DNA from 3 places in the Streptomyces armeniacus genome. Region 1 is predicted to be linked to each of the others. Evidence: riboswitches for the same ligand, from Rfam matches in the RefSeq annotation. Region 1 holds a riboswitch; each other region holds the start of a gene.
What was found. Region 1 has a riboswitch for cyclic di-AMP ahead of DVA86_RS19485 (transglycosylase family protein). Riboswitches for the same ligand answer to the same signal wherever they lie in the genome.
Positions count from the first base shown of each region.

Region 2: another riboswitch for cyclic di-AMP. It lies ahead of DVA86_RS10020 (C40 family peptidase); the one in region 1 lies ahead of DVA86_RS19485 (transglycosylase family protein).
Region 3: another riboswitch for cyclic di-AMP. It lies ahead of DVA86_RS12750 (M23 family metallopeptidase); the one in region 1 lies ahead of DVA86_RS19485 (transglycosylase family protein).

Region 1 is NZ_CP031320.1:4,483,569-4,493,053, forward strand. Features, by position in the region: gene DVA86_RS19480 (response regulator) at 1-225, shown strand, start outside; cyclic di-AMP (ydaO/yuaA leader) riboswitch at 651-830, shown strand; gene DVA86_RS19485 (transglycosylase family protein) at 835-2,097, shown strand; gene DVA86_RS19490 (4'-phosphopantetheinyl transferase family protein) at 2,264-2,932, opposite strand; gene DVA86_RS19495 (metallophosphoesterase family protein) at 2,932-3,846, opposite strand; gene DVA86_RS19500 (hypothetical protein) at 4,079-4,543, shown strand; gene DVA86_RS19505 (alpha/beta hydrolase) at 4,540-6,333, shown strand; gene DVA86_RS19510 (hypothetical protein) at 6,455-6,844, shown strand; gene DVA86_RS19515 (CaiB/BaiF CoA transferase family protein) at 6,913-8,112, shown strand; gene ppdK (pyruvate, phosphate dikinase) at 8,274-9,485, opposite strand, start outside.
Region 2 is NZ_CP031320.1:2,294,835-2,304,319, reverse strand. Features, by position in the region: gene DVA86_RS10055 (ATP-binding protein) at 1-476, opposite strand, end outside; gene DVA86_RS10050 (PspC domain-containing protein) at 628-2,016, shown strand; gene DVA86_RS10045 (hypothetical protein) at 2,013-2,537, shown strand; gene DVA86_RS10040 (DoxX family protein) at 2,559-3,152, opposite strand; gene DVA86_RS10035 (class II aldolase/adducin family protein) at 3,339-4,130, opposite strand; gene DVA86_RS10030 (hypothetical protein) at 4,259-4,612, shown strand; gene DVA86_RS10025 (alpha/beta fold hydrolase) at 4,614-5,432, shown strand; gene DVA86_RS10020 (C40 family peptidase) at 5,491-6,636, opposite strand; cyclic di-AMP (ydaO/yuaA leader) riboswitch at 6,645-6,803, opposite strand; gene pcrA (DNA helicase PcrA) at 6,969-9,467, shown strand.
Region 3 is NZ_CP031320.1:2,937,904-2,947,388, forward strand. Features, by position in the region: gene DVA86_RS12735 (DNA gyrase/topoisomerase IV subunit A) at 1-2,373, opposite strand, end outside; gene DVA86_RS12740 (M16 family metallopeptidase) at 2,633-4,048, shown strand; gene DVA86_RS12745 (M16 family metallopeptidase) at 4,093-5,460, shown strand; cyclic di-AMP (ydaO/yuaA leader) riboswitch at 5,688-5,848, shown strand; gene DVA86_RS12750 (M23 family metallopeptidase) at 5,864-6,697, shown strand; gene DVA86_RS12755 (HPr family phosphocarrier protein) at 6,809-7,090, opposite strand; gene DVA86_RS12760 (bifunctional acetate--CoA ligase family protein/GNAT family N-acetyltransferase) at 7,186-9,485, shown strand, end outside.

The DNA.
Region 1 (9,485 bases):
GGCTGCCCGGAAGGACTCTCGGCCTCCGAGTGCGCCGAACGCAGCGGCCTCTCCCGGGTCAGCGCCCGCCGCTACCTCGAGCACTTCGTCGCTACCGGACGCGCCGAGGTGACACTCCGCTACGGCACGACGGGGCGCCCCGAGCGCCGTTATCACGCCACCCCACCGCCGGGGCACGCGGGGGGCGTTGCGGGGGCGGCCGACCCGGACCAAGGCAGACAGTGACGTACGGAAGCGGCTAACTCCCGACATTCACCGAGACTTGGCGAGCAACTTGAGCCGCATATCCCCTAAGAGCAATAAGTCCGTTTCAGTCGTTTCGGCGTGAATGAGACCGTCTGCGATGCGGCGTGACGTGACTAACAGAACCGCCCCCGGCAATACGTCACTCACCGCACGGCAATGCCTTACGTCCGGTCAACTCTCCTGGCATGCGGCCCTTTTGGCGTTGCCACAGCAAAGATCGAAGCTAACGGAGAGGTAACGGCCCGCAGCACACCGTGTATACGGGGCCCCTCGAATTCCCGGAGCCGGGCATGGGTAAACGAACGCTCCTTGCCGGGACGAATTGGTTGTGTTTTCGTTTCGAATCCCGCCGCAACTTACGCGGCGGGCCTCGCCGGGACGCCTAGTCCTGCCGCCCGGTGGAGGAGCCAACGTCACCGAACGGCAGGAGCGGGGGACCCAGGTAAGTGCCGGCCGTGCGCCACAGCACCGGACGGCTTGGGGTGAAGTCACGCGGACAGTGTGGCCACAACACACTCGTGCGTGACCGGGCAACTCCAGCCCGAACCCGACAGCTCACCTCGCAGGCGTAGGAGAGGAAGCACCACTATGTCTGCACGCGGACGTCACCGCCGCCCCCGCACCCAGCGCATCGCGCGCGCCACCCTCGCCCTCACGGCGGGCGGCGCGGGCATCGCCCTGCCCCTCATGGGCGCGGGCAACGCGAACGCCGCCTCGGTGGACACCTGGGAGAAGGTCGCCCAGTGCGAGTCCACCGGGGACTGGAGCATCAACACCGGCAACGGGTACTACGGCGGCCTGCAGTTCAGCCAGAGCACGTGGGAGTCCTTCGGCGGCACCGAGTACGCGGCGACCGCCGACCAGGCCACCAAGGAGCAGCAGATAGCCATCGCCGAGAAGGTGCTGGCCGAGCAGGGCCCGGGCGCCTGGCCGAACTGCGGCCCGAAGGCCGGTCTCTCGCAGAACAGCGGCGACCCCGACATCGACCCGTCGGGCCAGGGCGGCCAGGCGCAGGCGAAGCCCGAGGCCAAGGCCGAGCCCAAGGCCGAGCCGAAGAGCCAGCCCAAGGCCGAGGCCCCGGCCGCCGGCGCGGACAAGCGCGACGACGCGCCCGCCGCCGACCGGAGCAAGCGCGACGCCAAGCCCACCGACTACACGGTGAAGTCCGGCGACACCCTCTTCAAGATCGCCAAGTCGCAGGGCGTCGCGGGCGGCTGGGAGCGCGTCTACGAGGGCAACCGCGAGGTCATCGGCGACGACCCCGACCTGATCTACCCCGACCAGCGGCTCTCCCTGGACGGTTCGGGCGCGACCAAGTCCCACGCCTCCCGCTCCGAGGCCCGCCCCGAGGCCCCGGCGCCGCAGCCCAAGCAGGAGTCGAAGCCGGCGCCCAAGCCGGAGTCGAACGGTGGCGAGAAGGCCGCCGACTCCGCCGACAGCAACAAGGGCGGCTTCCAGAAGCCGGTCGACGCGCCCGCCAGCACCCCGTACGGCGCCTCCGGCGGCAGCTGGTCCAGCGGCAGCCACACCGGCGTCGACTTCTCCGCCTCCAGCGGCACCCCGGTGAAGGCCGTCACCAGCGGCACCGTGGTCTCCGCCGGCTGGGGCGGCGCGTACGGCAACGAGGTCGTCGTCAAGCACTCCGACGGCCGGTACAGCCAGTACGGCCACCTCTCCTCGCTGTCCGTCTCCGCCGGCCAGACCGTCGGCGCGGGCGACCAGCTCGGCCTCTCCGGCTCGACCGGCAACAGCACCGGCCCGCACCTGCACTTCGAGATCCGTACGGGTCCGGACTACGGCTCGGACATCGACCCGCTGGCCTACCTCCGCGCCAACGGCGTCTCGGTCTGACCGAAGGCCCCACCCGGCAAGCCCAAGAGGGCGCCGCCCCCGAATGGGGACGGCGCCCTCTGCGCATACCAGCGCCCACCCCATCCCGCCGCCACGGCGCGCGACCCGCACAGCGAGGGTCCGGCGGAATACGCGACCGGCCGGAAGCGGCACGTGCGGCGAAGACCTACCGCGGCAGATGGATACCCGTCACGATCAGCCCGTCCCGTACGAGCCAGCGGCCCGAGAAGCCGCGCATGTGCGTGCCGCCGATCAACGGCGCGGGCACCAGGAAGCGCGCCTCAAAGGTCCGTTCGGATTCGTCGACCTCGATTTCCGCTTCCACGAAGTCGAGTTCGATTCCCGTCTGCGGATACCACGTTTTGAAAACGCTCTCCTTCGCACTGAACAGCAGCCGGTCCCAGTGCACTTCGGGCCGGCGTGCGGAAAGCGCGCTCACCCATTTCTGTTCGGACGGAAGCGAGATCGCTTCCAGGACGCCGTCCGGCACGGGCCCGTTCGGTTCGGCGTCGATGCCGATCGCCAGGGATCGGGACGCGCGGGACACGACCGCCGCGCGGTAGCCCTCGCAGTGGGTCATGCTGCCGACGATGCCGTCGGGCCACTGCGGCGCCCCGCGCTTGCCGGGCAGCAGCGGCGCGGGCGGCAGCCCGAGCCGCCCCAACGCGGCGCGCGCGCACGCCCGTACGGTCGTGAACTCCCGCCGCCGCTGCGCCACCGCCTTCGCGATGACCTCGGCTTCCTCCGGGTACAGGGCGGCACCGGGGCCGCCGCGCGACGTGTCGTCGTACGCCTCTTCGGCGAGGACGATGGAGGGCAGTATCTCCTCGATCATCAGCGGCCCTGCCCCGCGGCACCAGCCGACCCGGCGGACGCTCCCGCAGCGGAAGACCCGCCCGCGGAAGACCCGCCCGCGGACGGCTCCGGCAGGATCTGCCGGAGCGGCGTACGGGGCGGCCGCGGCCGCCACTCGCGCGGGTAGCCGACGGACACCTCCTCGAACCGCACCCCGTCGTGCCAGGTGACGCGCGGGATGTGCAGGTGCCCGTAGACGACGGCGGCGGCACGGAAGCGCGTGTGCCAGTCGGCCGTCAGCTCGGTGCCGCACCACTGCGCGAACTCCGGATACCGCAGCACCCGCGTGGGCTCGCGCACCAGCGGATAGTGGTTGAGCAGCACCGTGCGGTGCGCGGGGTCGATCCCCTCCAGCCGCTCCGTGGTCGCGGCGACCCGCGCGCGGCACCAGGCGTCCCGGCTCGGGTACGGGTCTGGGTGCAGCAGATACTCGTCCGTGCACACGACCCCCGCGTCGTGCGCGACGCGCAGCGACTCCTCCTTGGTGAAGGTGCCGGGGGCGCGGAACGAGTAGTCGTACCCGACGAACAGCGGAACCACCGTGACGGGCTCGTCCCCGCCCTCCCACACCGGGTACGGGTCCTCGGGCGTCACGACCCCCAGCTCGCGGCAGAGCTCCACCAGCCGCAGATACCGCTTCTCACCGCGCAGCTCCACCGTGTCCTGGGGATGGGTCCACAACTCGTGGTTGCCCGGCGTCCAGATCACCTTCGCGAAGCGGGAACTCAGCAGCCCCAGCGCCCACTCGATGTCCTCGAACTTCTCCGCGACATCGCCCGGCAGCAGCAGCCAGTCCTGGTCCGAACCGGGCCGCAGGCCCTCCGCGACGGCGCGGTTCTCCTTGTACGCCACGTGCAGATCGCTGACAGCCAGCAGTCTTCCCGACGACGACACGTACAGCCTCCCCCTGTTGCCCCCGCGCGGCGCACTGCCTCGCACCGCGCGCACGACGGCCCAGCGTACCCACCCACGACGACACCCCGCCCCCACGCCCACCCCGTACGACACCGGCACCCAACTCCCGTACGCCCGCCCTGAGTACGGGCACTCATGCCGCCGCTGACAGTCTCCGCTACCGTCGATGCCCGTACGTGAACGCTCACACTACGTAACGAGGGGGGGCTTCGTGGCCTGGGAGCAGCAGTGGGCGCAGCTGGTGGAAGACGCCTCGCGCGACTCCGGCTTGAAGCTGGCCAGCGCCGGCGACGAGCCGGGTTGGGCATCGGCTCCGGGCGGCATGCGGTCTGACAAGAAGGCATGGAGCACGGCGGCGACAAATGTGGGCTCTCTCAAGAAGGGCATCGACAAAGGCCTGGGCGATCTCGCGGAGGGCCAGGCAGGGCTCGGTGAGGGGAGCGTCACTGGTGGTCAGACCCAGAGCGGTGCCGCGCAGAGGGAGTTGTACACGTCCTGGAAGCAGTACCTCGGCAAGGTGAGCGGACGGTGCGCCGTGCTCCAGGACCGGCTCGAGAAGGCCGGGAATGATCACTACAAGAACGACCAGGCGACCAAGCGAGCGTTCGACGGCCTGAACGATCGGTACGAGGACACCCCGGCCATCGGCGGCCAAGACGGGAGCCGGTGGCCGTGAACTTCGCGACGCTCAAGAGCCTGAAGCCCGATGAATTCGAGAGCGCGGCCGACGGCTACAAGAAGGCCAGTGACATGGCCAGCTCTGCCAAGGACCGCGTCGAGCAGGAGTACGCCGCCAAGATGCAGGCTGCCCTGGAGGGTGAAGCCGTCGAGGCAGCAGCCGAACAGCTCCGCAAGTTAGGCAAGAACTTCCACTACGTACAGGTCGAATGCGGTCTGGCGAGTACGGCGCTCAACGGGCTCGCGTTCGACTTCCGAGCAGCGAAGAAGAAGCTTGACGCCGCCCTGGCGGACGTGAGCGCGGAGAAGTTCACAACGAACCCCGATGGCTCCGTCACTTACCCCGCCGCCGGCGAGAAGGTCGACGGCAGAACACCGGAAGGCGGCACGGTAACCGGCCGGGCGGCGAACGGCCATACAGGGAACCCGATCGATCCGGGCGGTGACGCCGACGATGCGGCCAGCGCCATCGAGGACCAAGCGGCCCGCTTCGACCCCAACCCCAACCGCGGAAGGGCCCAGGGCTACGCCAACCGCATCGCCCAGGCCGTCAAGGAAGCCACCGACGCCGACGAGAAGTGGGCCCCGAAGCTGCGACGGCTCAAGGCTGACGACGACCTCGACGTCTCGCACGGGGACTGGGTCGATGCCAACAAGGACATGCAAGGCGTCCGCAAAGGCGCGGAAGCCTACCTCGACAAGATCGAGGCCCCCCCGAAGGGTGGCACCCCGAAGGAGAACGCAGACTGGTGGCAGGGACTGTCAGCGGAGGACCAGGACGCCTACATCTCCATGCACCCCGCGAGCGTCGGCGCCATGGACGGCGTCCCGGCGGAGGTCCGGGACGAAGCGAATCGTACGGTGCTTGCCGAAAAGCGAGCCGCATACCAGACAGAGCTGAATGCACTGCCGTCGGCACCCAAAGGGCCATGGCGATACCTGACGAGGGATCCATTTCGTGAAAGACGAGGCGAACTGGAGGAGGCCCTGAAGGGTATGGACGCGATTCAGAAACGGTTTGACCGTACCGGGAGGAAGGGTCTCCCAGAGGCATACCTTCTTGGCTTCGACCCCAAAGGCGCAGCGAACGGGAGAATCATTCTCGCCAGCGGTAACCCGGACACCGCTGACCATACGGCTACCTACGTCCCAGGCACCTACACGGACATCAAAACCATAGGTAAGGACATCGAACGCACGGACAACCTGTGGCAGGAAAGCACTCAGCATGCCCCCAACCAATCCACGTCTACCATCATGTGGTTCGATTACGATGCTCCGGACAACCCTGTCACGGAATCACCCTCACGTAAGTACGCCGATGAAGGCGGCCCCGTCTTGAGGCAGTTCCTTGACGGCAACGAAGTAGCCCACCACGGAGCAACCGGCCACCCCTCCCACACCACGGTCATCGGACACAGCTACGGCAGTGTGGTGGTGGCGGATGCCGCCATCGGAAAGCTGGGCGGCGATCCCTTGGCGGACGACATCATCGCGGCGGGCAGCCCCGGGATGAGGGTCAAGAACCCCGAGGGGCTTGGCGTTGACCGGGACCACATGTGGGCCGCCGAGGCTGACGGGCCAGCCGATTGGGCAACTCGCCACTTCGGCCGATTCGTTCACGGCGGCGGTGTCCCGCCCCTCGTTCCTTCCGATTCAACATTCGGGGCAAATCAACTGGACTCCGACGCTGCGGGTCACGGTGGATACTGGGATCCGGAGTCGCGAATCCTATCGAGTCAAGCTGCTATTATCGCCGGGAGATACGAGCGTGCAGAGCTTCAGTAAGATCCCATTCGCACTCACACTGTCCCTTACAATCGTCATCTTGATGGGGTGTTCGAAGAGCATGGATTCCGAATCTCTCGAAGAACGATCGAAGACTAGCGCAGAAGACAAGACCGAAAGCATGTCGAGTCAGATCAGGGACATCATCAACGTCAAGGGAAAGACCACGGAGTCCGGCGCGCTGGTCGACGGCTGGGCAGATTGCCCCGGCGGGGATGAAAGTTACCGGATGCGCCACGCGTGGAGCGTCTACGAAGCCCCGAACACCGAGTTGAGCGCGGGTATGCAACGCCTTCGCGAGGGACTCCCGGCACAGGGCTGGGAGATCGGCAAGGACGGCCCGGACAAGTCCCCCGCCAAGACTCCGGAGATCGTCGCCAAGCACGGCAAGACCGGGTTCTCCGTCAACATCAAGCTGATGCTGGAGGACAAGCAGTCGCCGCATACGTCACTCATCGCCGTAACGGTCGTGTCTCCCTGCTACCGAGAGCCCGCGGGGCAAGACAGCTGACGGTGCGCCATCAACCGGATTTTGGATCCAGGATTGATTGTCCAGTCCCCCTCCGCTAGATTCCGGCCATGGCCGAGGCATTGGGCGGGCTGCTCGTCGTCGACTTCAGCCGGGTGCTGGCCGGGCCGTACGCCACCATGTTGCTGGCCGACCTCGGCGCCGAGGTGATCAAGGTGGAGCGGCCCGGGGGCGGGGACGACACGCGGGCCTGGGGGCCGCCGTTCGCCGGGGGTGAGAGCACGTACTTCCTCGGGCTCAACCGCAACAAGCGCTCCGTCGCGCTCGATCTGGCCGACCCCGCCGACGCCGAGGTGGCCCGGACCCTCGCCGCCCGTGCCGATGTGGTCGTGGAGAACTTCCGCACCGGCACCATGGAGCGGCTCGGACTCGGCTACGACGCGCTGCGCGCCGTAAACCCCCGGCTCGTCCACTGCTCGATCACCGGTTTCGGTGCGGACGGCGGCGCCGGTCTGCCCGGCTACGACCTGATCGTGCAGGCCGTCGGCGGGCTGATGAGCGTGACCGGGCCGGCCGGGGAGGGCGGTACGAAGGCCGGGGTCGCGCTCGTGGACGTGCTGACCGGGCTGCACGCCGCGTTCGGCGTGCTCGCCGCGCTGCGGCATCGCGACGCCACCGGTGAGGGCCAGCGCGTGGAGGTCTCGCTGCTGACGTCGCTGCTGTCCGGGCTGGTCAACCACTCCTCGGCGTACGTCGCGGCCGATGTCGTACCGGCGGCGATGGGCAACCGGCACCCGAGCATCGCCCCGTACGAGCTGTTCGACACGGCCGACCGGCCGCTGGTCATCGCGGCGGGCAACGACCGGCAGTTCGGCGCGCTCTGCGCCGCCGTCGGTCGGCCCGAGCTCGCGGCGGACAGCCGGTACGCCGCGAACGAGGGGCGGGTCGCGCACCGGGAGGAGCTCGTACGGGAGCTGAGCGCCGCGCTCGTACGGCACGACGCCGACCGCTGGTTCGCCGAACTCACCGCCGCCGGCGTGCCCTGCGGCCCGGTCAACGACCTCGCGGACGCCTTCGGCCTGGCCGCGCGGCTCGGGCTGAACGCCGAGGTCAGCGTGGCGGATCCGCGCCGGGACGCGCCGGTGCGGCAGGTCGCGAACCCCGTACGGCTCAGCGCGACCCCGCCCGCGTACCGCAGCGCGCCGCCGCGGCTGGACGAGGACGGGCCCGGCGTACGGGAGTTGGCGGCGCGGTGGGCCGCGGAGGCGGCCCGCGATGGGCGTGAGGACGCCCGGGACGAGGGCGCGTAGCGGGGAAATGGAAGGGGGCGGAGCCTCCGCACAAGGTCCGCCCCCTTCCCGGGATCCGGGGCCGCCCGCCCGGTGAGGGTCGAGGCACGGCGGCCGGCCCCGGAAGCATCAGACGCGCGGCACGCGCCCCAGGTGCACGCGCCGAAGCCGAAAGCGCACGCTCACGCCCCCGCCGCCGCGCGCCCCGCCTCCAGCCGGGCGACGGGCACGCGGAACGGCGAGCACGACACGTAGTCCAGCCCCACCTCGTGGAAGAAGTGCACCGACTCCGGGTCGCCGCCGTGCTCCCCGCACACGCCCAGCTTGAGGTCGGGCCGCGTGGCGCGGCCGGCCTCCACGGCGTCGCGTACGAGCGCGCCGACGCCGTCCTTGTCGATGGTCTCGAAGGGCGACACCCCGAAGATGCCCTTCTCCAGGTACGCGGTGAAGAAGCTGGCCTCGACGTCGTCGCGCGAGAAGCCCCAGACGGTCTGCGTGAGGTCGTTGGTGCCGAACGAGAAGAAGTCCGCCGACTCGGCGATCTGCCCGGCGGTCAGCGCCGCGCGCGGCAGTTCGATCATCGTGCCGAGGGAGAGCTTCAGGTCGACGCCGTACGTCTCCTCGATCTCCGCGATGACCTTCTCGGCGTCCTCCCGTACGATCTCCAGCTCCTGCACGGTGCCCACCAGCGGAATCATGATCTCCGCGCGCGGGTCGCCCTTGGCGGCCTTCCGTTCGGCGGCGGCCTCCGCGATGGCCCGTACCTGCATGGTGAACAGGCCGGGGATGACCAGTCCGAGCCGTACGCCGCGCAGGCCCAGCATCGGGTTCTGCTCGTGCAGCCGGTGTACGGCCTGGAGGAGGCGCAGGTCGTTCTCGTTGGCGTCCTTGCGGGACTCGGCGAGGGCGACCCGTACGGACAGTTCGGTGATGTCCGGCAGGAACTCGTGCAGCGGCGGGTCCAGCAGCCGTACGGTCACCGGCAGTCCGTCCATCGCCTCGAACAGCTCGACGAAGTCCCGCTTCTGCTGCGGTAGGAGACCGGCGAGGGCGGAGTCCCGTTCGCTGTCGGTGTCGGCGAGGATGAGCCGTTCGACCATCTCGCGCCGCTCGCCGAGGAACATGTGCTCGGTGCGGCACAGCCCGATGCCCTGCGCGCCGAAGCGCCGGGCGCGGGACGCGTCTTCGGCGTTGTCGGCGTTGGCGCGCACGCGCAGGCGCCGTACGCGGTCGGCGTACGCCATGACCCGGTGTACGGCCTTCACCAACTCGTCGGCGTCGTCCGCGCCCGCGTGCATGCGGCCCTCGAAGTACTCGACGACGGGGGACGGCACGACGGGCACCTCGCCGAGGTAGACCTTTCCGGAGGAGCCGTCGATGGACACGGTGTCGCC
Region 2 (9,485 bases), 2.2 Mb from region 1:
CACACGACGGCGACGCCGAGGCCGATGAGGAGCAGCGGCCAGAGGTACGTGTTCGCGCGCCCGAACGGCATGTTCGCGGCGAGGATGCCGATCACCGCCATCAGGCCCAGCAGCGCGAAGACCTGCGTCTTGTCGAGCATCCGCAGGCGGCGCATACGGCGACGGCCGCGCCCCTTGCGGCCCTTCTCGGTGTCGGCTCCGTCCGCCCGCGGCGCGGGTCTGGACACGGCGCCGACGCCGCCGGTGCCGAGCGGCACGACGAACCAGAAGGCGGCGTACAGGAGCACGCCCAGCCCGTTCGCCGTGCTCAGCCCCAGGAACACGATCCGCACCCACGAGACCGGCATCGCCAGGTGCCCGGCGAGACCGCGCGCGACGCCGCCGAGCATGCGGCCGTCCGCGGAGCGGTAGAGCTTCCGCAGCGGCGGCTCGTCGTCGGGCGGCGCGGTGTGCGCGGTCGGGGCGGCGGCGGTCATGCTCCGATCGTCACACGGCTGACCCGTACGGACATCAGGGTCGGGCCCTGATCCGCCCCCGAGCTTCACCGGGGAGGGGCGGCGGATATCAGGGGTCTGTCCGGGTAGGGCCCCGATGCCATCGGGGCGGCGGGCAGGCCACCATGGGCGCATGGCCGAAGACCACCAGCCGCCGTCGCACGGCGCACCACCGCCGGAGGACGGCGCGCCCGGCGTGCCCGAGCGGAAGCTCGTACGCAGCCGGAAGCACCGGGTCGTCGGCGGCGTGTGCGGCGGGCTGGGGCGGTACTACGACCTGGACCCGGTGGTCTTCCGGGTGCCGCTCGGCGTGCTGTCCGTGATCGGAGGGCTGGGCCTCGTCGGATACGGCTTCGCGTGGCTGCTCATCCCGGCGGAGGGCGAGACGGAGAACGAGGGTCGGCGGCTCCTGTCCGGACGCGTCGAAGGCACCTCGCTCACGGCCGTCCTGACCGCACTCGTCGGCTGCGGCCTGTTCCTCGCCTCCATCGGCACCAACCAGTCGTCGTTCTCGATCGGCGTCGCCGCCGCCGTGTTCGGCGCCGCGTACTGGTCGCACCGCCGCCGTACGGCCGAGGCCGCGGGGGCACAGGGCGGTCCGGTCGACCCGGCGACCGCGCAGGCCGTGGCCGAGGCGCCGCCGGAGACGCAGGCGCCTCCGGCGCCGTCCTCGCCGTCCTGGTGGCGCGAGCCGCTCACGAAGGACGGCGGCGGCCGTTCCCGCGGCACGGGCTACCTGTGGGGCCCGCCCGACCTGTGGGGCGAGGACGACGACGTGCGGTACGAATACGCCGCGCGCGCGGGCGGCGGCGACGGCGGGTCCCCCGTACCGCGGAACGGCGGCCACCCGCCGCGGCGGCGGCAGTCGATCGGCGGGGCGGTGTTCGTCGCGGCCTGCCTCGCCGCCGTGGTCGGCACCGGCGCGACCTGGACGGCGCAGCCGCTCGGGGTGACGCTCGCGGTCGGACTCGGCTGCGCGCTGGCCGTGTTCGGGCTGGGGCTGGTCGTCAGCGCGTTCGTGGGGCGTACGGGCGCGGGCACGATCTTCGCGGTCGTCCTGACCGGCGCGCTGCTGAGCGGCGCGGTGCTGCTGCCGGAGGACATCTCCACGGACGTCGACGACCGGCACTGGGCGCCCACCTCCGCCGCCGAGCTCCAGCGCCGCTACGAGATCGGCACCGGCCAGGGCGTACTCGACCTGACGGGGCTCCGGCTGCGGGACGGCAGCACCGAGCGTGTGGACACCCGGGTCGGAGCGGGCGAGCTGCGGGTGATCGTGCCGGACGACGTGGAGGTGCGCATCGTCGTCAAGGTCGGCCTGGGCAGCTACCGGCTGCCGGGCGACGCCGGGACGGACTCGGGCGGCGGAGTGGACCGCCAACAACGCCGTACGCTGGCGCCCGCCGGCGGCGGCGAGCCGAACGGCACACTGGAGCTGAAGCTCGACGTCGGAGTCGGCGACGCCACGGTGACCCGCGAGGAGCGGCAGCCCCGGGCGGAGAAGGAGGAGGCCGCGCGATGACGCGTCACCGGTTCGAGCCCGCACGGCTGGTGCTCGGCCTCCTGCTGCTGGCCGCGGGCCTGCTGTACGTCCTGGACGCGGGCGGTGAGCCGGACGTGCCCACGGGCGTGCTGCTCGCGCTGGTGCCCGCCGCCCTCGTACTGGGAGCCGTCGCCAGCCTGACGACGTACGGTTGCCGCCGCTTCCTGGCCGCCCGCCGCGGTGAGGGGCGGACGGCGGTGGGGCCGCGGGGGGAGCGGGGCCCGGGCTCCGCTACGGCTTCCGGTTCCGGCTCCCGTTCCGGATCCGGCTCCGGACCCGGTTCCCGTTCCGGGACGGGCGCCGGTGCGGAGGAGCTGCGCGACCTGCCGGTGGCGGCGCTGCGCGAGGGCTACGAGCGGGCGCGTACGCCGAACCCGCCGGACGCGGAGGAGACCGCAGCGGAGGCGGAGCACACAGAACCGGCGGGCGGCGCCCCGCCCCGGGACGCAGCCCGCCGTCCGCGTCCGCGTCCGGATCCGGGTCCGCGGGAGGACAGTTAGGCCCGTCGGCCCGTCGGCCCGTCAGCCGAATATGTGCTGCCCCTTGCGCCGCCGCCGCACCGCGAGCACCGCGTCCAGCGACAGCAGCGGCGAACCGGCGATGATGAGCGGCGTCCAGGCCATCATGTACGCGAGGTCGTTGCCGTAGTAATACGGCTCGGTCGACCAGGTCACCGTCAGCCAGAACGTCAGCGAGATGAACGCGCCCCCGAACGCGGCCACCCGCGACCACAGCCCGAACAGCGTGCCGAGTCCGACGGCCAGCTCGCCCAGCGAGATGGCGTAGCCGAAGCCCTCCGGGTTCTCCAGCGCGAGGTCGACCATCCAGCCGGCCCCGGCGGTCTCGCGGACGGCGTTCAGCATCTCGACCAGCGAGCCGGGGCCGTCGCCGGTCAGGAACGCGGAGTCGGTGAGCTTGTCGAGCCCGGCGTAGATGAACGTGACGCCGAGGAACAGCCGCAGCGGGAGCAGCGCGTACCGTGCGGCGTTTGCTCTGAGCCCGCCGTTCGGCGCGGGCGGCAGGCCGCCGCCTCCGCCACCGCCTCCGCCACCGGGACCGATTCCGCCGACCGTCTGGCCGCCGCCTTCGCCGCCTGTGCGATCCCCCAGTGACATGACCGTCCCGCCTTCCGGATGTGCGTCGGTGTGTGCGTTCGGGTGTGCGGAAGGAATTCTTCCGTACCTGTTCGCTCTGCACGCAATACGGCCGACGCCCCCGTGTCGTTCAATCGCGTACGAGTTCCGCCCCTACGCGTTCCACGGCGCACGCCGCGCGCACCGGATCAGTCCGGCGGGTCCGGCTCAGCTCAGCAGGTCCGGTTCCCCGCGCAGCACGCTGGTGTGCAGCGGCTGGTAGTTGATCCAGGCGACGAGATCGGAGCCGAGCTGCTCGCGCGTCGCGACCGCGTCCCCGTGGCCGATCCGCACCGGCCGCCCCGCGGCCTTGGCGGCGAGCTGGATCTCGCAGGCACGCTCCATCTGCAGGAACCACCAGGCCGCAGCGTCCACGGAGTCGCCGACTGTCAGCAGCCCGTGGTTGCGCAGGATGACGGCCTTGTGCGGGCCGAGCGTCGCGGCGATGCGGCGGCCCTCGTCCTCGTCCACGATGACGCCGGTGTAGTCATCCAGCAGCGCGTGATCCTCGTAGAAGGCGCACGCGTCCTGCGTGATCGGCTCCAGCGGCTCGCCGAGCGCGGCCAGCGCGCGCCCGTACGTGGAGTGGCTGTGCGCGACGGCGACCACCTCGGGCCGGGCCCGGTGCACTTGGGCGTGCACGACGAACGCGGCCTGGTTCACGTGGTAGCCGCCCTCCACGACCTGCCCGTCGCCGTTCACGAGGATCAGCTCGCTGACGGTGATGTGCCCGAAGGGCACGCCGAACGGGTTGACCCAGAAGCAGTCCTCGAACTCCGGGTCCCGCACGGTGACATGGCCCGCGACGCCCTCGTCGTACCCGTACCTGCCGAACAGCCGCAGCGCCGCCGCCAGCCGCTCCTTGCGGTGCTGCCGCAGCTCGTCGCCGGACAGGCCGTCGGGCGGCAGGGCGAAGTGCAGCCGGTCGGTGGGTATCGGGGCGGGTGTGGGCTGGGACATCGCGCTTCCTTCGGTCCTCCGCTGGTGTCGGGCCCGGCGTGTACGCGCGGGGTGTCCGGCATTCAAGCACGCCCGTCCGCACCCCCTCAGGGCGGCCGCCGGAGGCGTGCTCGCTAGGCTCGCGAGCCATGGAGACTCTGATCAATGTCTTTGTGGGCCTGCACATCGTGGGTATCGCCGCGCTGCTCGGCGGCTTCTTCTTCCAGCTGAAGGAGATGCGCGCCGGCGAGGCCCGGATCGTGCCGGGCATGCTGCACGGGGCGCTGACCATGCTGGTCACCGGAGTCGCCCTGGTCGGCCTCAACCAGGCCGACGACGCCGAGGTGAACAACGTCAAGATCGGGATCAAGCTCGCCGTCCTGGTGGTGATCCTCGGGCTCGTCTACGTGAAGCGGGACGAGGAACGGCTGCCCGCGGCGCTGTTCGGTACGGTCGGCGCGCTGACGACGGTGAACATCTTCATCGCCGTCCTGTGGACCTGACGTGCGGTCAGCCCCCGACTCCGCCGCGCTCGCCGCCGACGGCGCCCGCATCGCGTACCAGCAGCGCGGCCCCGCCGCCGGCGCGCCGCTCCTGCTGCTCTCCGGCCAGTCCAACAACCACCGCTGGTGGGACCGCGTACGGGACGACTTCCACGCCGAGGAACGGCACCGCACCGTCACGTTCGACTACCGCGGCACCGGCGACAGCGACAAGCCCGACGAGCCGTACAGCACACGGCAGTTCGCCGAGGACGCGGTCGCGGTGCTGGACGCGCTCGGGATCGAACGCGCCGACGTCTACGGCACCTCCATGGGCGGCCGCGTCGCCCAGTGGCTCGCCGCCCGGCACCCGGACCGCGTCGGCGCGCTCGTACTGGGCTGCACCTCGCCCGGCGGCCCGCACGCGGCGGAGCGCGGCGACGACGTACGCCGGTCGCTGGCCGGCGGCGACGCGGACGCGGTCCGGCAGGCGCTGCTGGAGCTGATGTACACGCCGGAGTGGCTGGCCGGGCACCCCGGGCCGTACACGACCCTCGGCGACCCCGTCATGCCGCCGTACGCCCGCCGCCGCCATCTGGCCGCCAGCAACCGGCACGACGCGTGGGACGTACTGCCCGGCATCACCGCGACCACGCTCGTCCTGCACGGCACCGACGACCGGTTCAACCCGACGGCGAACGCCTGGCTCCTCGCGGACCGCGTCCCGGACGCCCGGCTGTACCTGCTGCCCGGCGCGCGGCATGCCTACTTCGAGGAGTGCCGCGCGACGGCGGGCCGGCTCGTACTGGACTTCCTGGCGGAGGCGGGGCGTACGGCCTGAGCGCCCGTACGCCCCGTGCCGCACGCGTACGGGCACGGGCACGGGCACGGGGCGGGTGTCAGCCGGGGCGCACCGCGCTGTGGAACGGCATGTAGTCCACCGACTCGTACTTCACGTCGTCACCCGGCTTGGAGGCGTGGATCATCTGCCCGCCGCCGACGTAGATCCCGACGTGGCTGATGTCGTCGTAGAAGAACACCAGGTCGCCCGGTTGCATCGCCGACTTGGCGATCTTCGTCCCGGTGTTCACCTGGTCGTAGGTGACGCGGGGCAGTGAGACCCCGGCGGCCTTCCAGGCGTCCTGCGTGAAGCCGGAGCAGTCGTACGAGTTGGGGCCGGTGGCGCCCCACACGTACGGCTTGCCCAACTGCGCCTTGGCGAAGGCCAGTACCTTGTCGACCTTGCCCGACGGCGTGTCCGGGGCCGGGTCGCCGCTGCCGGGAGCGTCGGTGTCGTCCTCGCGCTCCCGCTCGCGTTCGCGCGCCGCCGCCTCCTCGCGTGCCTTCTCCGCCGCCTCACGGGCCTTGCGCGCGGCCTCGGCGCGCTTCTTGCGCTCGATCTCCGCGAGCCGCGCCTTCTCCTCGGCGGTCAGCTTCGACAGCAGCTGCCGCGCCTCGGAGAGCTTGGACTGGACGTCCTTCTTGCTCTGCTGGAGCGACTTCTGGGCCGAACTCAGCGAGCTGAGCTGCCTGGTGGCCTCGGCGCGCTTCTCGCCCGCCTCCCGCTGCCGGTCCTCGAAGTCGGTGACGGCCTGCTTCTGGCGGCCCGTCATCCGCTCCATCAGCTGCTTCTGGCTGAAGTAACCCTGCGGGTTCTCGGTGAGCAGCAGCGTCGCGGTGCCGGTCATGCCGCCGGTGCGGTACTGCTCGGCGGCGTACTGGCCGAGGGCGCGGCGCGCGTCGTTCACCTTGGCGGTGCGCTTGGCGACCTCGTCGAGGATGCCGTCCACCTTCTCGCGCTGGGTGTCGGTCTTCTCCTTCGCCGCGTTGTACTGCTGGGTCTTCGAACCGGCCTGCTGGTAGAGCTTGTCGACCTTCTTCCTGACCTCTTCCAGCGTCGGTTTGTCCTTGTCGTTCGGTGCGGCGTTCGCGCTCTGGGTGAGCAGCGTGACGGACGCGAGAGCGGCGGTGGTGACCCCCACCGCGCCGGTACGGGACGTGGCGGACTGGAGAATCCGGGTGCGCGGCTTGCGATGCGACGCCAAGGCCAGCGACTCCTTCCAAGGACCGCCTACCGGGTTAGCTGTCGGGTTCGGGCCTCGGAAGGCGGCCCTACGGAACACGCTGGGTGCGCGCTCCGATTCACCCCGTCTCGTTCGTGTCGGGTCCCCGGCTCCGGCTGTGGGGCGGCCGGACTCGGCGGAGGCAGCCCGTGTCGACGCTTTCGCCGACAGGGGGCGCGGGCCACCTGGCACGGCACGGTAGCGAAGGTGTGGGGCTGATGTGAAGGCTGATGTTCGATACGTCCGATATCTTTCTGTGACCTCAACGGTCTCGGACGTAGACTGTCAGTGCGGCGGCCTAGACTCGGACGACGATGAGCAGCCTCTTCGACGACAGCTTCCTGGCGGACCTCGAGCACCAGCAGCCCGAGGCGGACGCGCCCCCGCCGCCCCCTGAGGGAACGCCCGAGGACACGGGCTCCGAGCCCGTGCCGGACGACCTCTTCGCCGGCACCTTCGCGGGGAGCGGCGGGCGCGACGCGTACCACCGCGACGGCGCCCCGCGCACCGTGATCGACCCGGAGGCGCTGCTGGAGGGGATGAACGAGCAGCAGCGGGCCGCCGTCGTGCACACCGGCTCGCCGCTGCTGATCGTCGCGGGCGCCGGCTCCGGGAAGACGCGGGTGCTCACGCACCGGATCGCGTATCTGCTGGGCGCGCGGCGCGTGCACTCCGGGCAGATCCTCGCGATCACCTTCACCAACAAGGCCGCGGGCGAGATGAAGGACCGCGTCGAGGAGTTGGTGGGCCCGCGCGCGGCGACGATGTGGGTGTCGACGTTCCACAGCGCCTGCGTCCGCATCCTCCGCCGGGAGAGCAAGAAGCTCGGCTTCACCTCCAGCTTCTCGATCTACGACGGGGCGGACTCGAAGCGGCTGATGGCGCTCGTCTGCAGGGATCTGGACCTCGACCCGAAGCGGTTCCCGCCGAAGGCGTTCAGCGCGAAGGTCTCGAACCTGAAGAACGAGCTGGTCGACGAGGAGGACTTCGCGGCCCGTGCCGCCGACGGTTTCGAGAAGACCCTCGCCGAGGCGTACGCGATGTACCAGGCGCGGCTCCGCGAGGCCAACGCCCTGGACTTCGACGACATCATCATGACGACGGTGCACCTGCTGCAGGCGTTCCCGGACGTCGCCGAGCACTACCGGCGGCGGTTCCGGCACGTGCTCGTCGACGAGTACCAGGACACCAACCACGCGCAGTACACCCTGGTCAGGGAGCTCGTCGGGACCGGCGAGCCGGAGCCGGGGCAGGAGCGCGCGGAGCTGTGCGTCGTCGGCGACGCGGACCAGTCGATCTACGCGTTCCGCGGCGCGACCATCCGCAACATCCTCCAGTTCGAAGAGGACTACCCGGACGCCACGACCATCCTCCTGGAGCAGAACTACCGCTCCACGCAGACGATCCTGTCCGCGGCGAACGCGGTGATCGAGCGCAACGAGAACCGCCGCCCGAAGAACCTCTGGACGCAGGCCGGCGAGGGTGCCCGTATCTCCGGGTATGTCGCGGACACGGAGCACGACGAGGCGCAGTTCGTGGCCGAGGAGATAGACCGTCTCACGGACGCGGGCGAGACGAAGGCGAGCGACGTCGCCGTCTTCTACCGCACGAACGCGCAGTCCCGTGTATTCGAGGAGATCTTCATCCGGGTCGGGCTGCCGTACAAAGTGGTCGGCGGCGTCCGCTTCTACGAACGCCGCGAAGTCCGTGATGTGCTCGCCTATCTCCGGGTGCTGGCGAATCCGGAGGACGCCGTGCCGCTGCGGCGCATTCTCAACGTGCCGAAGCGCGGCATCGGAGAACGCGCCGAGGCGATGATCGACGCCCTCTCCCTGCGCGAGAAGATCACCTTTCCGCAGGCGCTGGTGCGGGTCGAGGAGGCGTACGGAATGGCGGCCCGTTCGGCGAACGCGGTCAAGCGGTTCAACACGCTGATGGAGGAGCTGCGGACGATCGTCGAATCCGGCGCCGGCCCGGCCACCGTCCTCGAAGCCGTCCTGGAGCAGACCGGGTACCTCGCTGAGCTGCAGGCTTCCACCGACCCGCAGGACGAGACCCGGGTGGAGAACCTCCAGGAACTCGCCGCCGTCGCCCTCGAATTCGAGCAGGACCGGGGCGAGGACAATCCCGGAACGCTCGCCGAATTCCTGGAGCAGGTCGCACTCGTCGCCGATTCCGACCAGATTCCCGACGAGGGTGAGGGCGAGGACAGTTCGGGTGTCATCACGCTGATGACGCTGCACACCGCGAAAGGCCTCGAATTCCCCACGGTGTTCCTCACCGGACTGGAGGACGGCGTGTTCCCGCACATGCGGGCACTGGGCCAGACGAAGGAGCTGGAAGAGGAGCGGCGGCTCGCGTACGTCGGAATCACGCGCGCCCGCGAACGGCTCTATCTCACGCGCTCGGTGATGCGGAGCGTATGGGGGCAGCCCTCGTACAATCCGCCGTCCCGCTTCCTGGAGGAGATTCCCGACCAGTACGTGGAGTGGAAGCGTACGGGTGCGGCTGCCGGGGGCGCCGGCGCTGCCGGTGGCGGCGGCGGGATGGCGCCGACGTCCGGGATCACCACCTCGTTCGCGTCACCGTCCGCGGGCGGGCGCCGCGGCCCGAGCGGCTTCGCGACCAGGCGGGCCACCGAACGGCCCGTCGTGGCGCTGTCGGTGGGCGACCGGGTCACGCACGACAGCTTCGGGCTGGGCACCGTCATGGGCGTCAAGGGCAGCGGGGACAACGCCGAGGCGACGATCGACTTCGGCGACGAGAAGCCGAAGCGGCTGCTGCTGCGGTACGCGCCGGTGGAGAAGCTGTAACCGGGACCGGCGGCGGGC
Region 3 (9,485 bases), 1.5 Mb from region 1:
CAGCTCGGCCGCCGTCCCGGTCCGCGTCGCGGCGCGGGCGGGCGCCGCGCCGGCCCAGCCGAACGTCAGGCAGTCCTCGCCCTTCAGGAAGCGCTGGCAGCGGACGCCGCCCGTCGCCCGCCCCTTGCGCGGATACTGGTCGAACGGGGTCAGCTTGGCCGTGAGCACCGAGTCGTCCAGCGTGCCGTGCGAGCCCGCGACAGTGAACACCACCGCGTCCGCCGCCGGATCGACCGCCGTGAACGAGATGACCTTCGCCTCCGGGCCGCCCAGCTTGATCCCGGCGACACCGCCCGCCGCGCGCCCCTGCGGGCGCACCTGCCCCGCCTGATAGCGCAGCAGCTGCGCCTCGTTCGTGATGAAGACCAGGTCCTCCTCGCCTGTGCGCAGCTCCACCGCGCCGACGATGCGGTCGCCCTCCCTCAGGCTGATCACTTCCAACTCGTCCTTGTGCGCCGGATAGTCGGGCACGACCCGTTTCACCACGCCCTGCTCGGTGCCGAGGGCGAGGCCGGGGGAGGACTCGTCGAGTGTCGTCAGGCAGATCAGCCGTTCGTCGGACTCCAGCGTCAGCAGCTCCGCGACCGGTGCCCCGCCCGCCAGGTTCGGCGACGCCGAACTCTCCGGCAGCTGCGGCAGATCGACCACGGTGAGGCGCAGGAGTCTGCCCGCCGAGGTGACGGCGCCGACCTCGCCGCGGGTGGTGGCCGGGACGGCGGAGACGACCACGTCGTGCTTCACGCGCTTCGCCGCCTGGTCGAACGGCGCGTCGCCGTTCGCCGTACGGGCGAGCAGCCCGGTGGAGGAGAGCAGCACCCGGCACGGGTCGTCCGCGACCTCCAGCGGCACGGTGGCCAGCGGCGCGCCCGCGGACTCCAGCAGCTCGGTGCGGCGCTCGGTGCCGTACTTCTTCGCGACGGCGGCGAGCTCCGAGGAGACCAGCTTCCGCAGCTCCGCGTCCGACTCGAGGATGCGGGTCAGCTCCTCGATCTCGCCGCGCAGCCGGTCCCGTTCGCTCTCCAGCTCCAGCCGGTCGAACTTCGTGAGCCGGCGCAGCGGGGTGTCCAGGATGTACTGCGTCTGGACGTCGGACAGCCCGAAGCGGGCGATCAGCGACTCCTTGGCCTGCGCCGCGTTCTCGCTGGACCGGATCAGCCGGATGACCTCGTCGATGTCCAGCAGCGCGACGAGCAGGCCCTCGACCAGGTGCAGCCGGTCGCGCCGCTTGGTGCGCCGGAACTCGCTGCGCCGCCGCACCACGTTGAAGCGGTGGTCGACGTAGACCTCGAGGAGCTCCTTGAGGCCGAGCGTCAGCGGCTGGCCGTCGACCAGCGCGACGTTGTTGATGCCGAAGGACTCCTCCATCGGCGTCAGCTTGTACAGCTGCTCCAGCACGGCCTCCGGGTTGAAGCCGTTCTTGATCTCGATGACGAGCCGCAGCCCGTGCTCGCGGTCGGTGAGGTCCTTGACGTCCGCGATGCCCTGCAGCTTCTTGGCGTTGACCAGGTCCTTGATCTTGGAGATGACCTTCTCCGGGCCGACCGCGAACGGCAGCTCGGTGACGACCAGGCCCTTGCGCCGGGCGGTGACCTGCTCGACCGCGGCCGTCGCGCGGATCTTGAACGTGCCGCGCCCCGTGGCGTACGCGTCCTTGATGCCGTCGAGGCCGATGATCTTGCCACCGGTCGGCAGGTCCGGGCCCGGCACCATGCGCATCAGCGTCTCGAGGTCGGCGCCCGGGTGCTTGATCAGATGCCGTGCGGCGGCGATCACTTCGCCCAGGTTGTGCGGGGGCATGTTGGTGGCCATGCCGACCGCGATCCCCGCCGAGCCGTTCACCAGCAGGTTCGGATACGCGGCGGGCAGGGCCGCCGGCTCCTGCTCGCTGCCGTCGTAGTTCGGCGAGAAGTCGACGGTGTCCTCGTCGATGGACTCGACCATCAGCCCGGCCGCGGGCGCCGACCTGCACTCCGTGTAACGCATAGCGGCGGGCGGGTCGTCGTTGCCCAGGGAGCCGAAGTTCCCGTGCCCGTCGACCAGCGGGACCCGCATGGAGAAGCCCTGCGCCATGCGCACCAGCGCGTCGTAGATCGGGCTGTCGCCGTGCGGGTGGAGCTTTCCCATCACCTCGCCCACGACACGGGCGCACTTCACGTACGACCGGTCGGGGCGCAGGCCCATCGCGTGCATCTGGTAAAGGATGCGGCGGTGCACCGGCTTCAGGCCGTCGCGCGCGTCGGGGAGTGCCCGCGAGTAGATGACCGAGTAGGCGTACTCCAGGTAGGAGCCCTGCATCTCGTCGACGACGTCGATGTCGAGGATGCGCTCCTCGAAGTCGTCCGGCGGCGGGGTCTTCGTACTGCGGCGGGCCATCGCGGCAGGCACTCCTTCGTGCGTACGGAAGTGAACAGACGTTGGTGACGCAGCCCATTGTGGACCGCGCCTCCGACAGCCGGGTTCTCGGCCCGGCCTCGGCTCGTACCGTACGGGAACTTCGCGCGCTGTCGGAGCGCTTGCATACAGTGACGCCTAGAAGTCCGGACCGCCGGCCGGGACCAGAAGTCCCGGTCCGGGGTTCGGGCGCGCACCCAGAACCGCCGAAGCACTCCCGCGACGAAGGGACTCCACCCCCATGGGCCACACGGCCACGCCACCGCCGGCCACCGGCGGGCTGACAGCGACCGAGCACCGGCTGGCCAACGGCCTGCGTGTGGTGCTCTCCGAGGACCACCTGACGCCGGTTGCCGCGGTGTGCCTCTGGTACGACGTCGGCTCGCGCCACGAGGTGAAGGGGCGTACGGGCCTGGCCCACCTCTTCGAGCACCTGATGTTCCAGGGCTCGGCCCAGGTGCCGGGGAACGGGCACTTCGAGCTGGTGCAGGGCGCGGGCGGCTCTCTCAACGGCACCACCAGCTTCGAGCGCACCAACTACTTCGAGACGATGCCCGCCCACGAGCTGGAGCTCGCGCTCTGGCTGGAGGCGGACCGCATGGGCTCGCTGCTGACCGCCCTGGACGACGAGTCGATGGAGAACCAGCGCGACGTCGTCAAGAACGAGCGCCGCCAGCGGTACGACAACGTGCCCTACGGCACCGCGTTCGAGAAGCTGACCGCCATGGTCTACCCCGAGGGCCACCCGTACCACCACACGCCCATCGGCTCGATGGCCGACCTGGACGCCGCGTCCCTGGCGGACGCGCAGGCGTTCTTCCGTACGTACTACGCGCCCAACAACGCGGTCCTGTCCGTCGTCGGCGACATCGACCCGGAGCGCACGCTGGCCTGGATCGAGAAGTACTTCGGGTCCATCCCAGGCCACGAGGGCAAGCACCCGCCGCGCGACGGCACCCTGCCGGAGGTCATCGGCGAGGAGAAACGCGAGGTGCTGGAGGAGGACGTGCCGGCGCGCGCCGTGATGGCCGCGTACCGGCTGCCGCACGACGGCACTCGCGAGTGCGAGGCCGCCGACCTGGCGCTCACGGCGCTCGGCGGCGGCGAGTCGTCCCGGCTGCACAACAGGCTCGTACGGCGCGACCGCAGCGCCGTCGCCGCCGGGTTCGGGCTGCTGCGGCTGGCCGGGGCGCCGTCGCTGGGCTGGCTGGACGTCAAGGCGTCCGCCGAGGTGGACATCGCCGACATCGAGGCCGCGGTCGACGACGAGCTGGCCCGGTTCGCCGAGGAGGGCCCGAGCGCGGAGGAGCTGGAGCGCGCGCAGGCCCAGCTGGAGCGGGAGTGGCTGGACCGGCTGGCCACGGTCGGCGGCCGCGCCGACGAACTCTGCCGGTACGCCGTGCTGTTCGGTGACGCCCAGCTCGCCCTGAGCGCGGTGAAGCGGGTGCTGGAGATCACCCCGGAGGAGGTGCGGGACATCGCGCGGGCCCGGCTCCGCCCGGACAACCGGGCGGTGCTCGTGTACGAGCCGACCGCAGCCGAGGACACCGACACCGACGCCGACGAGACCGGTGCCGACCAGACCGACTACGAAGCCGCTGAGGGCGCAGCGCCCGCCGAGCAGCAGCAGACCGCAGCCGAGGAGACCGGCCAGTGAGCGACACCGCTTCTCCCGCGGGGACGACGCCCGCGGAGACCACGATGGACTTCCACCCCCGCCCGTCCGGGGGCGAGCCCACCCCCTGGGCGTTCCCGGCCCCCGAGCGCGGCACCCTGCCCAACGGCCTGACCGTGCTGCGCTGCCACCGACCCGGCCAGCAGGTCATCGCGGTCGACGTCAACCTGGTCGCGCCGCTCGACGCCGAGCCCGAGGGCCTGGACGGCGTCGCCACGATCATGGCCCGCGCGCTGTCGGAGGGCACCGACAAGCACGACGCCGAGGAGTTCGCCGCCGAACTGGAGCGCTGCGGCGCCACCTTGGACACGCACGCCGACCACCCCGGCGTACGGGTCTCGCTCGAGGTGCCCGCGTCCCGGCTGCCGCGTGCGCTGGGGCTGCTCGCCGACGCGCTGCGCGCTCCCGCCTTCCCGGAGGGCGAGGTGGAGCGGCTGGTGCAGAACCGGCTCGACGAGATCCCGCACGAGCTGGCGAACCCGGCCCGCCGCGCCGCCAAGGAGCTGTCCAGGGAGCTGTTCCCGGCGGACTCCCGGATCTCCCGGCCGCGCCTGGGCACCGCGGAGACCGTGGAGCGGATCGACGCGGCGGCCGTCCGCGCGTTCTATGCCGCACACGTGCGGCCCGCGACGGCCACCGCCGTCGTCGTCGGCGATCTGACCGGCGTCGAGCTGGACCAGGCGCTGGCCGACACGCTCGGCGCGTGGACCGGTTCGGCGGCCGAGCCGCGGCAGGCGCCGCCCATCACGGCCGACGACCGGGGCCGCGTGGTGATCGTCGACCGGCCCGGCTCCGTGCAGACGCAGCTGCTGATCGGCCGTATCGGCGCCGACCGGCACGACAGCGTGTGGCCCGCGCAGGTCGTCGGCACGTACTGCCTGGGCGGCACCCTCACCTCCCGGCTGGACCGCGTGCTCCGCGAGGAGAAGGGCTACACGTACGGCGTCCGCGCCTTCGCACAGGTGCTGCGCTCCGCGCCGGACGGCTCCGGCGCGGCGATGCTCGCCATCAGCGGCTCCGTCGCCACGGACGTCACGGGCCCGGCGCTGGGCGACTTGTGGCAGGTGCTGCGTACGCTCGCCGCGGACGGGCTGACCGACGAGGAGCGCGACGCCGCCGTGCAGAACCTGGTGGGCGTCGCGCCGCTCAAGTACGAGACGGCGGCGGCCGTCGCGGACACCCTGGCCGACCAGGTGGAGCAGCACCTGCCGGACGACTTCCAGGCGCAGACGTATCTGCGGCTCGCCCAGACCGGCACCGTCGAGGCGACGGCGGCGGCCGTCAGCGCCTTCCCGGAGGACCGGCTGGTCACGATCCTGGTCGGGGACGCGGAGCAGATCGCCGGCCCCGTACGGGAGTTGGGCATCGGCGAGGTGACGGTCGTCACGGGTTAGCCGAAACGCGCGTGCGCTGCACGTAAGAGCGGTGCCCCCGGGGATCTGAGCGATTCCCGGGGGCGAACCGAGCAAACAGACGGGCGCCCTTTTGTCTGATTCCTCTGTGATGTACGAGCTGCGCTGTGGCGTGCGCGACAAATAGCCGGATCTGCTTGGTGGTTGGGAGACCTCCCGCTTAGCGTCGGTCCGGCTGTCCGTCAGAAGTGTCCGCAACCGCGGCCGACGTACAGCCATCGCCGAGTCCCCCACGGCGCGAGCCAGGGGAGCCGGGGACCCAACCACGAAGTCCCTGGGGTGAATCGGGCGGCCTCGCACGAGGCGGCCCGTAGGAGACCTTCCTGCTCCGAACCCGTCAGCTAACCCGGTAGGCGAGAAGGAAGGAAAGGAGCACGCCGTCAGCATGGCGTTCACCCGTGCCACGGGCCGGCACCGCCGGCCCACCCGCGCCAACCGTACGAGCGCGAACCTCGCCGGCATCGCCGGCCTCGCCACCGTCGGCGTCATGAGCTCGTTCGCTTCCCCCGCCGGAGCCGCCGCGTCCGGGCAGCCCCAGGTGCAGGACACCGCGGACACCGGGCTGACCCAGACCGTCGTTCTGGGCGATTCCCTCGCCGACTCCCTCACGGAGCAGGCCAGCAGCCAGTCCAGCGCCGCCGAGCAGGCGGCCGCCGAGGCGCAGGCGAAGGCGCGCGCGAAGGCCGCGGCCGAGGCGAAGAAGAAGGCCGAGGCCGAGGCCAGGAAGAAGGCCGCCGAGAAGGCGGAGAAGGCCCGTGAGGCCGAGGAGCAGCGTGCGGCCCGCGCGGCGGAGGCCAAGCGCGCCGCGATCAGCGGCTACGTCTCGCCGATCGAGGGCTCGTACGTCTCGACGCCGTACGGCGCCGGCGGCGGCATGTGGTCCTCCGGCACCCACACCGGCGTGGACTTCCACGCGTCGTCCGGCACCTCCGTACGGTCCGTCGCCGCGGGCGAGGTCGTCGAGGCGGGCTGGGGCGGCGCGTACGGCAACAACGTCGTGGTCAAGCACTCCGACGGCACGTACACGCAGTACGGTCACCTGTCGTCCGTCGAGGTGTCGGTGGGCCAGAGCGTGACCTCGGGCGAGCAGATCGGCCTGTCGGGCAACACCGGCAACAGCAACGGGCCGCACCTGCACTTCGAGGCCCGCAGCGGCCCCGACTACGGCTCGGACATCGACCCGGTGTCGTATCTGCGGCAGCACGGCGTCAGCCTCTGAGCACCAGCGCCACCAGCGCACGTGAACAGCCCCGGCCGAAACGGCCGGGGCTGTCCCATGTCGCGGGTGCGGCGCCCCGGTGCGGGCGCCGCGCTCAGTCGGACTCCGGGCTCAGACCGTCTCCGGCAGCTCGTCCAGGCCCTCGGAGACCAGCTTCGCCAGCCGGTCGAGCGCGTCCTCGGCGCCGTCCGTCTCGGAGGCCAGCACGATCTCGTCGCCGCCCTCGGCGCCCAGACCCAGGACGCCGAGCATCGAGGCGGCGTTGACGGGGTCGCCGTCGCCCTTGCGCACGGTCACCGGGACGCCCGCGGCGGCGGCCGAACGGCAGAAGATGGCGGCGGGGCGGGCGTGCAGGCCCTCGGCCCAGCCGACGGAGACGCGGCGCTCAACCATGGTGTAACCCTTCAGATCGTTCCTGTTGTCTAGACCAGTCTCGCACGGTGCGCGCGAGCGCCGACAACACCGGGCCCGCTCGTTACCCTGACCCCATGCGAACCGAGGCGGAGCGCGCCTACCCCACGCACTGGGAGGCGGATGTCGTCCTGCGCGACGGCGGCACCGCACGCGTACGGCCCATCGCGCCGGACGACGCGGACCGGCTCGTCGCCTTCTACGAGATGGTCTCGGACGAGTCGAAGTACTACCGCTTCTTCGCCCCGTACCCGCGGCTCTCCGACCGCGACGTACGCCGCTTCACGCACCACGACTACGACGACCGGGTCGGCCTCGCGGCCACGGTGGGCGGCGAGTTCATCGCGACCGTCCGCTACGACCGCGTCGACGCCGAGGGCCGCCCCGCCACCTCTCCCGCGGACGTGGCCGAGGTCGCCTTCCTCGTACGCGACGACCATCAGGGCCGCGGCGTGGCCTCCGCGATGCTGGAGCACATCGCGGCCGTGGCCCGCGAGCGCGGCATCCGGCGCTTCATCGCCGAGGTGCTGCCCGCGAACGCCCGGATGATCAAGGTCTTCACCGACGCCGGCTACTCCGCGCACCGCAGCTTCGAGGACGGCGCGGTCCGGCTCACCCTCGACCTGGAGCCCACCGAGCAGTCCCTCGCCGTCATGCACGGCCGCGAGCAGCGTGCGGAGGGCCGCTCCGTACAGCGCCTGCTGGCCCCCGCCTCCGTCGCCGTCATCGGCGCCAGCCGCACCCCCGGCGGCGCGGGCCGCTCGGTGCTGGACAGCCTCCGCGACGCCGGGTTCACCGGCCGTACGTACGCCGTGAACGCGGCGCTGAGCGGCGCCGCCGAGCTCGCGGGCGTCCCCGCGTACCCCCGCGTCGGGGACCTGCCCGAGACGGTCGACCTGGCGGTCGTCGCCGTCCCCGCCGCGCGGGTGCCCGAGGTCGCCGCCGACTGCGGCGAGCGCGGCGTGCAGGGACTGGTCGTGCTGTCCGCGGAGTTCACGCGGGAGGCGCAGCGCGACCTCGTACGACAGGCACGCGCGTACGGGATGCGGGTCATCGGCCCGAACGCCCTCGGGGTGGTCAACACGCACCCGGACGTACGGCTGAACGCGACGCCGTCGCCCGCGTCGCCCGCGCGGGGCCGTATCGGCCTGTTCACGCAGTCCGGCGCGATCGGCATCGCGCTGCTGGCCGGGCTGCACCGGCGGGGCTCGGGGCTCTCCACGTTCGTGTCCGCGGGCAACCGCGCGGACGTGTCCGGGAACGACGTGCTCCAGTTCTGGGACGACGACCCGGACACCGACGTGGTGCTGATGTACCTGGAGTCGATCGGCAACCCGCGGAAGTTCACCCGCATCGCGCGGCGGATCGCCGTACGCAAGCCGCTGGTGGTCGTCAAGGGCGCGCGGCACAGCGGCAGCGCGCCGCCGCCCGGACACGCCGCGCCCGCCTCCCGTACGCCCGACTCCACCGTTTCGTCGCTGCTCCGGCAGGCCGGTGTGATCACCGTGGACACCGTCACGGAGCAGATCGACACGGGCATCCTGCTGGCGTCCCAGCCGCTGCCGCACGGCCCGCGCGTCGCCATCCTCGGCAACACCGAGTCGCTGGGCCTGCTCACCTACGACGCGTCCCTCACCGACGGGCTCCGCCCGCTGCCCACGACCGACCTGACGACCGCCGCCACCCCCGCCGACTTCCGCCGCGCCGTCCGCGAGGCCGTCGAGGACCCGCAGACGGACGCCGTGGTGGTCACGGTCATCCCGTGGGTCGACGACACCCCGGTCGCGGCTCTCGCGGACGCGGTCCAGGAGGCCGCGGCCGGGTCCGTGAAGCCGGTGGCGGTCGTCCACCTCGCCATCGAAGGGCTGGAGGCCGCCCTCGCCGAGCGCGGCATCCCCGCCTACCCGGCGGCCGAGCGCGCCGTACGCGCCCTCGCCCACGCCGTACGCCTCGCCGCCTGGCGCCGCTCGGCCGCGTCGCCCGGCCGGGTACCCGAGTTCGACGTGGACGAGTCCGCCGCGGCGGAGCTGCTGGCCCGCGCCACGCGGCAGGAGCACCGCGGCAGGGAGGGGGCGGCGCGTACGGGCGTCCCCGGCGCGACCCCGGAGGTGCAGCGCAGCATCCCGCTGGCGGCGGACGACGCGTCCGCGCTGCTCGGGCACTACGGCATCGCCGTGCAGCCCACCCTGCCCGCACCCACCCCGGACGACGCCGTGGCGGCGGCGCGCAGGCTGGGGTACCCGGTGGCGCTCAAGACCACCGCCCCGCATCTGCGGCACCGGGCGGACCTCGGCGGCGTACGGCTCGACGTGCCGGGCAAGTCCGAGCTGCGCCGCGCCTTCGCCGAGGTGACCGGCGCGCTCGGCTCGGCCGGGGA